3 regions of the Pseudovibrio sp. POLY-S9 genome follow, and region 3 is predicted to be linked to each of the others. Evidence: riboswitches for the same ligand, from Rfam matches in the RefSeq annotation. Region 3 holds a riboswitch; each other region holds the start of a gene.
What was found. A riboswitch is a leader RNA that binds a small molecule or an ion and turns the genes downstream of it on or off. The one in region 3 is predicted to bind thiamine pyrophosphate.
Positions count from the first base shown of each region.

Region 1: linked by a shared signal. The riboswitch ahead of thiM (hydroxyethylthiazole kinase) and the one ahead of PPL9_RS06715 (ABC transporter permease) in region 3 are both predicted to bind thiamine pyrophosphate.
Region 2: linked by a shared signal. The riboswitch ahead of thiB (thiamine ABC transporter substrate binding subunit) and the one ahead of PPL9_RS06715 (ABC transporter permease) in region 3 are both predicted to bind thiamine pyrophosphate.

Region 1 is NZ_LCWX01000145.1:28,104-31,738, reverse strand. Features, by position in the region: gene lpdA (dihydrolipoyl dehydrogenase) at 1-44, shown strand, start outside; gene PPL9_RS12380 (hypothetical protein) at 101-532, opposite strand; gene thiE (thiamine phosphate synthase) at 612-1,253, opposite strand; gene thiM (hydroxyethylthiazole kinase) at 1,237-2,049, opposite strand; TPP riboswitch at 2,122-2,224, opposite strand; gene PPL9_RS12365 (tyrosine recombinase XerC) at 2,284-3,243, opposite strand; gene PPL9_RS12360 (phospholipase D-like domain-containing protein) at 3,325-3,635, opposite strand, start outside.
Region 2 is NZ_LCWX01000212.1:74,697-78,331, forward strand. Features, by position in the region: gene katG (catalase/peroxidase HPI) at 1-1,934, shown strand, start outside; TPP riboswitch at 2,051-2,157, shown strand; gene thiB (thiamine ABC transporter substrate binding subunit) at 2,191-3,171, shown strand; gene PPL9_RS21285 (ABC transporter permease subunit) at 3,147-3,635, shown strand, end outside.
Region 3 is NZ_LCWX01000086.1:45,021-48,655, reverse strand. Features, by position in the region: gene PPL9_RS06725 (hypothetical protein) at 1-1,277, shown strand, start outside; TPP riboswitch at 1,407-1,514, shown strand; gene PPL9_RS06715 (ABC transporter permease) at 1,689-2,399, shown strand; gene PPL9_RS06710 (ABC transporter substrate-binding protein) at 2,426-3,364, shown strand; gene PPL9_RS06705 (CHASE2 domain-containing protein) at 3,437-3,635, opposite strand, start outside.

The DNA of each region.
Region 1 (3,635 bases), on a different contig from region 3:
AAGAAGCTGCTATGGCGACATTCGCCAAGCCAATCCATATGTAATCTGGAAGTTCCAGATTAAGAAAAAGCCGCTTCAGGAAACTGAGGCGGCTTTTTTGCTATTGGCGAACAAGGATGTAGCTGCGTGTCTTATTGGGAAACGTTGGATCGTGGTTTTCTGTTCGCACGTAAGCCTGAATACGCTCTCCCATTGGCCGAAGCTCAATGTGTTGCGCTTTGAAGAAGCCGCCAAACCGGAACGTTAGTACACCAGAAAAACTAAGCTGCCCTGGAGCCCAACCCCATTTGCAATCGCGAGGGGAGCAGCTGGTAAATGCGCGGGCGCGCACAACCAGTTGCCCATCAAGGCACTGGCCTTCAACTTCAATCTGAGAAAGCTCTTTCAAACGTGCTTTGGGATTTTCCCAGTCCCCCAGCTCCGCCATCTCTGATTTGCGGACTTCACAGGCTGTTTGAGCTTGAGCTGCTGAAACAAGAAAAGCAAACGTGCAGAAGAAAATGCACATAAATGTTGTTTGTCTAAGTTTCATGACTAAAAGCTCCCCGCCTAGCCCTCTCATATATCAATGTAAATGGGCTCTGCGAGGAGTAAATGCGTGTTTTATCCTATCACCCTAGGTCTTTTACGCTTTTGACGATGTCCTGAAGCTTGCGCGTAGCTGCGGATGGACTGGATGCCCCACAGATTGCTGAAATAACTGCAATCCCATCAGCTCCAGCTTTGATCACCTGATCCGCATTCGCAAGCGAAATTCCGCCAATTCCGACCACAGGCAACTGAGATTGAACCGTTAAACCGGCAAAGCTCTGCATACCCATATCAGCCGCATCATCCTTACTGTTCGTCGGGAAGCAAGCGCCTATGCCAAGGTAATCGCAGGTGGAAATGTCCGCAGCATCCAGCTCATCCTGAGTGCTGACCGAAAGACCAAGCAACTTATCAGAGCCGATCAGCTCCCGGGCTTTCGTGGCAACCATATCATCCTGCCCAACATGAACACCGTCCGCATCAACGGCTAACGCAACATCCACACGATCATTGATGATTAGCGGCACATTCAGCGGTTTCAACGCTTGCATCAACCGCTCTGCCAGCTCAATTTGCTTGCGCGTGCTGCCAGTCTTGTCACGAAGCTGCACAACAGTAGCGCCGTTTTGTGCGGCTGCGATTGCTATGTCGACGGGATCCTGACCGGGGCAGTCTTGCGGCCCCAGCACCAGATAAACGGACAGATCAAGCAACGGTTTCATGCATTTCAACCCGTGCAGTTGCGTTGAGGATATCGCTGTTCAGCTGATAGAGGCCGTTAATAATATCCAGCTGCAAACTTGCTGGTCCTGCTGAATTTCTTGCAGCAATCTCACCAACAACCCCGAGAAAGACCATTGCATCAACAGCAGCATCAAACGGGTCATCGCAAACAGCCAGTGTCGCGCCAGTCAAAGCTGTTGCCGTGCAGCCAAGACCAGTCACATAAGGCATCATCTTATCCCCGTTGGCGACTTCAGCAGTGCACGCACCATCAGTGATAAAATCGACAGGACCAGAGACGACAACAACAGCGCCCGTCTGCTTCGCCAGTTCTTTCGCTCCTGCCAGAGCCGCCTGAGAGCTATCCGTGCTATCAACGCCTTTTCCACCTGTACCCTGACCAGCAAGTGCCATGATTTCAGAAGCATTGCCACGAATGACGCTCGGCTTATTCACCAGCAATTCACCAGCAAGCTTGGTGCGGAAGGTCAGCGCTCCAACCGCCACCGGGTCCAGCACCCAAGGGCGACTTGCCTTATGAGCAGCAGCAGTTGCCAACTTCATCGCCTCTGCCTGAGCAGGGGTAACCGTGCCAACGTTGACCACTAATGCACCTGCAACACTTGCAAGTTCAGGGGCTTCTTCCGTGCCATCCACCATGGCAGGGGAGGCGCCAATGGCCAGCAGGGCGTTGGCTGTGGTGTTGGCCACCACGATGTTCGTCATGTTATGGACGAGTGGACTGTTGTCACGAATTGCGGAAAGAGTTGCGCAAGCGCTTTCGACACGACCCATTTTTATCCTCGGTCTTGTTGTGCGAAAGAGAGCTGGTATCAGGGACTTGGCAAACTGCCAGACAATCTATCCCCCAACACGGCGTGAGTGCTCCCTTCGCTGGAATTATCCAGAGCAGGTTCTTCGAGTATGATCTCAGCCACAACACACGTGTTGGGCACCCCGTTTCACATCGACGAACCTAGGGGATCTGCTAAGGGAGATCAAGGTGATGTGCGGGAGGGGGATAACCTATCAACGACGCGGGTGTGCCTTGTCATAAGCGTCCAACAGCTGTGCACTGTTCACTTCCGTATAAATCTGTGTAGTAGAAAGACTTGCGTGCCCCAGTAGCTCCTGAATGCTCCTCAAATCCCCGCCTTCAGACAGCAAATGAGTTGCAAACGAATGGCGTAAAGCGTGAGGCGTAGCGGTGTCTGGTAGACCAAGAGCACTGCGGATTTTTTGCATGGCCAGCTGGATCATGCGCGCATTCAGCGGGCCACCACGAACGCCGCGAAACAGCGGTGAGCTGCCCGACAGATCGTAAGGGCACTGCTTTTTGTAGGCCTCAATAGCTTCTATTACCACTGGCAGAACCGGAACAAGCCGTTCTTTGTTGCCTTTACCGCGAATCTTCAGCGACTTATCCCCCTCCTTCGGTGCTGAGGCCGATGTCAGAGACAGCGCTTCAGAAATACGGAGACCGCAACCGTAGAGCAGTGTGAACACCGCTGCGTTGCGGGCTTCAACCCAGGGAGTGTCCTCGAAAGCGAGATCGCTGCTGACAATCGCTTTGGCTTCCTCAACGGGGATAGGCTTGGGCAGGCTGCGGGGAAGTCTCGGCGTACGAACAGCCGCAGCACCAGCCGCATTCACCTCACCGCGCTCCTCCAGAAACGAGAGGAAGGAGCGGATGCCAGCCAACCCGCGGGCAAGCGTCCGCGTCTGCGCGCCATCCCTCCGGCGGGTTGCCAGAAATGCGCGAAAGTCCTTTGGTTTCAAAGACTCCAGATGCCGCAGAGCAACCGGTTCACCTTCATAACTGGTCATGAAGCGCAGGAACTGACGGGTATCGCGCTCATACGCTTCCAGTGTCCGTTCAGCCAGTCGTCGTTCAGAGCCCAGATGATCAATCCAGTCTTCAATCGCTGCGGTAACATCTGGTTTGCAGATGATGAGTAAGTCTTCGCCGCTATCAAGGGAATTTGCCATTCGCAAAGTGTAAGCGCCAAATCTGGCTGAATGGTTACCAAAAGATAAACATACACGCCTTTGCGAAATGCCTGCGCAAATTTAGTTGATGATGATTGGCTGCCCGTGATCACTGATGATCCGGTCAATCTCCAATCGCGCCGCCATAGCAAACCGTTTCTGGTTCTCGGTCGGCACCACTGAGTCCCCCAGAACTACGATGTTCTCATCATTAAAACGGTTCGCCGGGCCAGTGTAATTAAAGCTGCCGACAATCATGATGCTATCATCAATCACCATAAGCTTATGGTGCAGCTTGCCAATTCGGCTTGATCCGCGAACAAAATGCAAATCTGCACCAGCTTCTGCAAGGGGTTGGGTCGCTGCCCAGTCCTGACCGCCTTGCCGGGCAT
Region 2 (3,635 bases), on a different contig from region 3:
GGCCAGCGGATTGGGGCCATTATGGTGGCCTTATGATCCGCCTTTCGTGGCACACAGCCGGCTCTTATCGTCTTGCAGATGGTCGCGGTGGCGGCGGTTCCGGCAACATTCGCTTCGCTCCGCTCAACTCCTGGCCTGATAACGCAAGCCTTGATAAAGCTCGCCGTTTGCTTTGGCCTATCAAGAAAAAGTACGGCAACGCTCTCTCCTGGGCTGATCTGATTATTCTCGCAGGTACTATTGCCTATGACTCTATGGGTCTGAAAACCTTTGGTTTCGGGTTTGGCCGTGAGGATATCTGGGGTCCGGAGATCGACACCTATTGGGGATCTGAAAAAGAATGGCTTGCGCGCAGTGAAGAGCGCTATGACGATCTGGATGACCCTTCAACGCTCGAAAATCCGCTTGCAGCAACCCATATGGGTTTGATCTACGTGAACCCTGAAGGCGTGAATGGCGTTCCCGGTCCGCAAAAAACAGCTGATCAGATCCGCGAAACCTTTGCTCGTATGGCAATGAATGACGAGGAAACTGCTGCGCTGACTTGTGGTGGTCACACCGTTGGTAAAACCCATGGACGCGGTGCCGTCGATAACATCGGTGTCGCACCGGAAGCCGCCGGTCTTGAAGAGCAAGGCTTTGGCTGGTCTAACCCCGGACAGGATGGCAAGGCAACGAATGCCTTTACTTCTGGCATCGAGGGTGCGTGGACCACACACCCAACTACGTTCGATATGGGCTTTTTCGATATGCTGTTCGGCCATGAATGGGAGCAGGTAAAATCTCCTGCCGGCGCATGGCAATGGGAACCTGTTTCCATCAAGGAAGAAGACAAACCTGTTGATCCAACAGACCCGTCTGTTCGTCACAATCCAATCATGACGGATGCGGACATGGCGATGAAGGTTGACCCGATCTACAACGAATACTGCCAGAAGTTCATTGCAGATCCTGAGTACTTCAGAGATACGTTTGCTCGTGCATGGTTCAAGCTGACCCACCGCGACATGGGACCAAGAGCCAATTATCTTGGCCCGGATGTGCCGAAAGAAGACCTTATCTGGCAGGATCCTGTTCCGGCAGGCAACACCAACTATGATGTTGCTGCGGTGAAAGCAAAAATTGCGGCAAGTGGTTTGAGCAATGAAGATCTGATCAAAACCGCCTGGGACAGCGCACGAACTTATCGCGGTTCTGATATGCGCGGTGGTGCCAACGGTGCTCGTATCCGCCTTGCTCCCCAAAAGGATTGGGTTGGCAATGAGCCAGACCGGCTTGCCAAAGTTCTGGCTGTGCTTGAACCAATCGCAGCACAGGCAGGAGCCTCAGTCGCAGATGTGATCGTGCTGGCAGGCAACGTTGGTGTAGAAAATGCCATCAAGGCAGCTGGTTTCAACGTGGAAGTTCCATTTGCTTCTGGTCGCGGTGATGCAACAGATGCGATGACTGATGCGACATCCTTCTCTGTATTGGAGCCTATTTCTGATGGCTTCCGTAACTGGCAGAAGCAAGAGTACGCTGTTAGCCCGGAAGAGATGATGCTGGATCGTGCTCAGCTCCTCCGCCTGACTGGCTGGGAAATGACTGCACTTGTTGGTGGCCTGCGCGTTCTTGGTGCCAATTATGGCGGTTCAAAGCATGGTGTCTTCACGGACCGCGAAGGTCAGCTGACAACGGACTTCTTCGTCAACCTGACCGATATGGACAACAGCTGGCATCCACTCAAAGATGGCACCTATGAAATCCGTGACCGCAAATCTGGCAAGCCTAAGTGGACTGCAACCAGTGCAGACCTTGTGTTTGGCTCCAACTCAATCCTGCGCGCTTATGCTGAAGTGTATGCTCAGGATGACAACCACGAAAAGTTCGTCCGCGATTTCGTGGCAACATGGACCAAGGTCATGAACGCCGACCGCTTCGACCTGGCTGCCTAATAAATGCGACCAGCCCGGGCAGGAAATTGCCCGGGCTTTTTATTGCAACTCCCTACAGGTGCTCTCCAGACGCTGGCTATATCCGGTTGCGCTTCTGTGTTTTTCCGGTTAAGAACCGCTTAACCTCGGGGTGCGCGCTTTTGTCGTGCTGAGATGCTTTAGTGGCGAACCCGTTGAACCTGAACCGGCTAGAACCGGCGGAGGGAAGGGTACCGGTTTCATCCATCCTTGCCCTCTCGCCGCAATGGAGGATGACTTGAAACATCTGTTAATTGCTGCGGGATTACTCACTGCAACATCAGCGATGGCTGCTGAGAAGCCTCAACTGACAGTTTACACATACGACAGCTTCGTTTCTGACTGGGGCCCAGGCCCAAAAGTGGAAGAAGCGTTTGAGGCTGTATGTGAATGTGACCTAAAACTTGTTGGCGTCGAAGATGGCGCAGCACTGCTTTCCCGCATTCGTCTTGAAGGTAAGAACTCGGATGCCGATGTGGTGCTGGGTCTGGACACCAATCTGGTAGAGACTGCCAAGAAAACTGGCCTGTTTGCACCACACACTGTTGAGGCCCAATACACACTGCCAGTGGAGTGGGCTGACGAAACCTTTGTGCCGTACGACTGGGGCTACTTTGCCTTCGTACACAAGGCTGGCGAAACCGTACCAACCAACTTCCGCGAGCTTGCGAAGAGTGATGCCAAGATCCTTATTCAGGATCCACGCTCCTCTACGCCCGGCCTCGGGCTGCTGCTTTGGGTGAAAGCGGCTTACGGAGACGAAGCTGCTGATGTGTGGGCGGATCTTTCCGATAACATCGTGACGGTTACAAAAGGCTGGTCTGAAGCCTACGGTCTTTTCCTTGATGGGGAAGCGGAGATGGTGCTCAGTTACACCACGTCTCCGGCTTACCACCTGATTGCCGAGGAAGATAACAGCAAAACCACTGCTACGTTTGAAGAAGGCCATTACATGCAGGTTGAAGTAGCGGCAAAGCTTGCCGGAACTGATCAGCCTGAGCTGGCAGACAAGTTCCTGAACTTCATGGTTTCAGACGCTTTCCAGACAATCATTCCAACAACCAACTGGATGTATCCAGCTGTGACACCAAAAGGTGGTTTACCTGCTGGCTTTGACACTCTGCAGGTGCCTGAAAAAGCTTTGTTCTTTAAGCCTGAAGAAGCTGCTGCTGCAAGACGTGAGGCTCTGCCGGAATGGCTAGAAGCGCTCAGCCAGTAAGTTCGCTTCCCGGTGTTGCCGCGGCATTTCTTGTCGCGGCACTCATACTTGGCACGTTGGCCGCGGTTGCTCTGCGAACCGAAGCGGGTCACGGCTTTTCCTCTTCCGATTGGGCTGCTCTCAAGTTTACGCTCACGCAGGCTGTGCTTTCTGCCGTGATCAGTGTTGCACTGGCTGTGCCGGTTGCGCGCGCCCTGGCGCGACGGCGGTTTCCGGGCCGCAGTTTGCTTATTGCCCTGCTTGGTGCCCCCTTCATTCTTCCAGTTATTGTCGCCATTCTTGGGTTACTGCAAGTGTTTGGCCGTGCGGGCTGGATATCTGATGTGCTTGTCTATTTCGGTGCTTCACCCATTCGCATCTATGGTCTCCACGGTGTTGTGCTGGCTCATGTTTTCTTCAACCTTCCGCTGGCAACCCGATTGATTTTGCAGGGATGGCAAGAGGTTCCTTCAGAGCGCTTTCGC
Region 3 (3,635 bases):
CTGACCTTGGCTCCATGGATGACAAAGAGACGGGTGAACCTGCTGCGTCTCTGCCAACCAAAGGTGCTGTCGAGACGAGCGCAGAAGAGCGCTCTTGGGTGCCGGGTGAGGCACGCCGAACCAAGCTGGAAACAAAAGGTAAGTCGCGTCCTGAGATCGATGAGCCTGCCAAGGTTAAGCCAAAGACAAGCCGTAAACCTGCTTCCTCCCGCAAGCCAGCCGTAGCGCAGCGTGTTGGCGATGCGATTGAGCAGGAAGAAGGGCTGAAGCCTTCCAATACATCGGGTATTGTCGGTATAATTGTGGTCATACTGATAATCTTGGGCGTTACCGCAGGTGTCTATAGTCTGCGCGATGTTATTCTCTCTTTGGTTCTTCCAGTTGAAACCGGTGAGACTGTTGCGCCAGAGAGCGCACCTTCGAATGAAGATGAGCCGCTTCGGGTTCAGCCGGAACGCACGCCAAAGAAGAACACTGACCGCTTGTTGCCATCTGATGAAGGGGCAAAGGTTTCTCCGGATGCGACGCGGGTGCAGACGACCCGGATTACCCGGAATTCATCCAGCGCTGCGCCAACCGAGACAACAGCTGAGCCTCCAGTCGTGCGTGTGGTTGAATCTCCAGCAGCACCGGCAGAAGACACATCTTCTGAGCAGGTTTTGCCGGTGACGGAGCCTGCACAGCAAAGTACTGCAGTTGAGACCAATTCTGTTCCGCCAGCTGAAACCATTGGAACGGAAGCTGCGGTTTCTCCTGTTGCACAACAGAGCATACTTTACGAAGAGGCTTTGACGCCAGGCGCAGCAGGTTCTGCATCACGCGGGAACGTTGTTTGGTCACTGGATGAAGCTAACGGCGATTCTGTCATCAAGGCTGTTGCTACGCTGCCATCTCGTAACTTCTCTGTTGAGATGACGTTGAAGCCGAATAGCGATCAATCTTTGCCAGCCAGCCATCTGCTTGAGCTGAACTTCATCTTCCCAGAAGGGTTTGATGGCAAAGGTGTTGAGAAGGTGCCTGGCCTGATCCTGAAGAAGACAGAGTCTGAAGCTGGTGACCCGCTTGATGGTGCTGCCGTGAAGGTTTCTGACACTCTCTTCTGGATTGCGCTGTCTGACAGTGATGAAGAAAAAGCGAAGAACCTGAAGCGTCTTGCTGAGCGTGAGTGGATTGATGTTCCACTGCTGTACAACAGTGGTCGCCGTGCAATGTTGACCTTTGAAAAAGGTACAACCGGCAACAAAGTTATCGCACAGGCAATCAAGAGCTGGAAGTAATCTAGTTTCAGATATTTAGATTAGATTTCAAAGGCCTTGGCTCTCTCAGAGCTGAGGCCTTTTTCATTATGCTGTCGTCCGTCAGAGCAAAATCTGCTTGCATCCTTCAGCAGAAACGCGCATGTTCCTTGCTATTCCGAGGGGTGCTTTTCTTTCGAAAAGCTGAGATTGCGATGAGCTAAACCCTTTGAACCTGATCCGGGTAATGCCGGCGAAGGGACGGGACCTGAGCCATTCTTCCCGGATCTCCATGTTTGCATTTTGCTGTAACGGGAGATCCTGTGCTGAAAACATCCCAGAGAGCTGATGTAGCTCCGTTCTTCCGCCTGTTTGTGATGCCCAATACCATTGTTGGGAGTCTACATGCTGAAGCGAGCTTTGAAACGAATTCTCCGAAGTCTTTTCGGGATTTTGCTTTTTATCGCCATTTGGGAAAGTGTGGTTCAGATTGGAGAGTTTCCTCCGTTTCTCTTGCCAGGTCCGGCGGCGGTTTTTTCCGCTTTTCTCAATCAAGGTGTTTTCCTGCTGCATCATGCAGGCATTACCGCTTGGGAGACTGTTCTCGGCTTTCTCTTTGGCGTGAGTGCTGGAGCTTCGCTGGCTGTATTGCTGGCAGTGTCTCCTCGGATACGCCTGTTTCTGCTGCCTCCGATTGCAGCAACCCAATCTCTTCCTGTGTTTGCAATTGCACCGCTTCTGGTGCTGTGGTTCGGCTTTGGGCTCGCCTCCAAGGTTGTGATGGCCGTGATTGTGATCTTCTTTTCTGTGACCTCGACCTTCTTCGATGGTTTGCGCAGGACTGATCAATCACTGCTCGACCTTGGCAAGCTGCACGGTCTGAACCGCTGGCAAATACTTCGCTACATTCGCATTCCAGCCGCCTTGCCATCTCTGGCTTCTGGTATGCGCATTGCAGCGGTGTTCGCTCCTATTGGGGCGGTGGTTGGAGAGTGGGTTGGTGCAAAAGGGGGGCTGGCTTTCATCATGTTGCAGTCCAATGCACGCATGCAAACAGCGACGATGTTTGCGGCGTTGATTTTGCTTGCGGTGATGGTGTTGAGCCTGAGGGCAGTTGTTGAGTTCGCCACTTCTCGGATGATCTATTGGCAGAAAGAGATCTAGGTCTCAGAGTATGAGGACGTAACCTTATGAAAAAACTAGGTATTCTGTTTGGTGCGGCAATGCTTGCGAGCACGCTTCAAGTGCAAGCAGCGGACAAGTTGACTGTGTTGCTGGATTGGTTTGCGAATCCAGACCATGCACCAATCGTGGTTGCCAAGGCGCGGGGTTTCTTTGAAAAAGAGGGCCTTGAAGTTGAGCTGATTGAGCCTGCTGATCCTTCCATGCCACCAAAGCTTGTTGCAGCAGGGCAGGGTGACATTGCAGTCTCCTATCAGCAGACGTTGCACCCGCAAATTGATGAGGGCATGCCGCTGATGCGGATCGGGACGTTGGTCTCTACGCCTTTGAACACACTGATTGTGTTGGAAGATGGACCGATCAAAGAGATTGCAGACCTGAAAGGCAAACGTATTGGTTATTCCACATCCGGGTTTGAGAACGCCATGCTTGGGAAGATGCTTTCCAATGCAGGTCTAAGTTCTGACGATGTGGAGCTGATCAACGTAAACTTTTCGCTCTCACCATCTCTGATGGCTGGGCAGGTTGATGCGGTGATTGGTGGTTACCGTAACTTCGAGCTGAACCAGATGGAGATTGAAGGTGCGAAAGGCCGTGCGTTTTATCCTGAAGAGAACGGTGTGCCAGTCTATGATGAACTGATTTATGTGGCTCACAAAGACAAGCTGGATGATCCGCGTTTGAAGAAGTTCATTAATGCGATTGAGGCGGCTACCGTTTATCTGCTTAATAATCCGCAGGACTCCTGGAAGAGCTTCCTTGAGGTCTATCCAGATCTGGATGATGAGCTGAACAAGCGTGCCTGGGCGGATACTCTGCCGCGTTTTGCCAGCCGCCCAGCTGCTTTGGACAATGGTCGCTATGAACGGTTTGCAAACTTTCTGATTGAGCAGGGACTCATTAAAACAGCGCCTCCAGTTGAAACCTACGCGGTTGAACTGCGCTAACCGGTATAGGTCTAAACTAAAATTTGAGCCTCCGAGTTTCGGGGGCTCTTTTTATTTGTAGGCTAAATGCCGTTATTGCGCTGCATCCTTGACCGCTTCGTGTTGAGCCAGATCGCTGAGGATGTATTTCTCAAAAGCAGCATAGATAGTGTCGTACTCGCCCTCAGAGAGTGATTTGCATTCATCTACCAGTGTTAGGGCTTTCTTCTTGTCATTCTCTTCAAACAGCGCGAAGACCATGTTGCAGTGGACGTTCTTGAGCTTGAGGAAG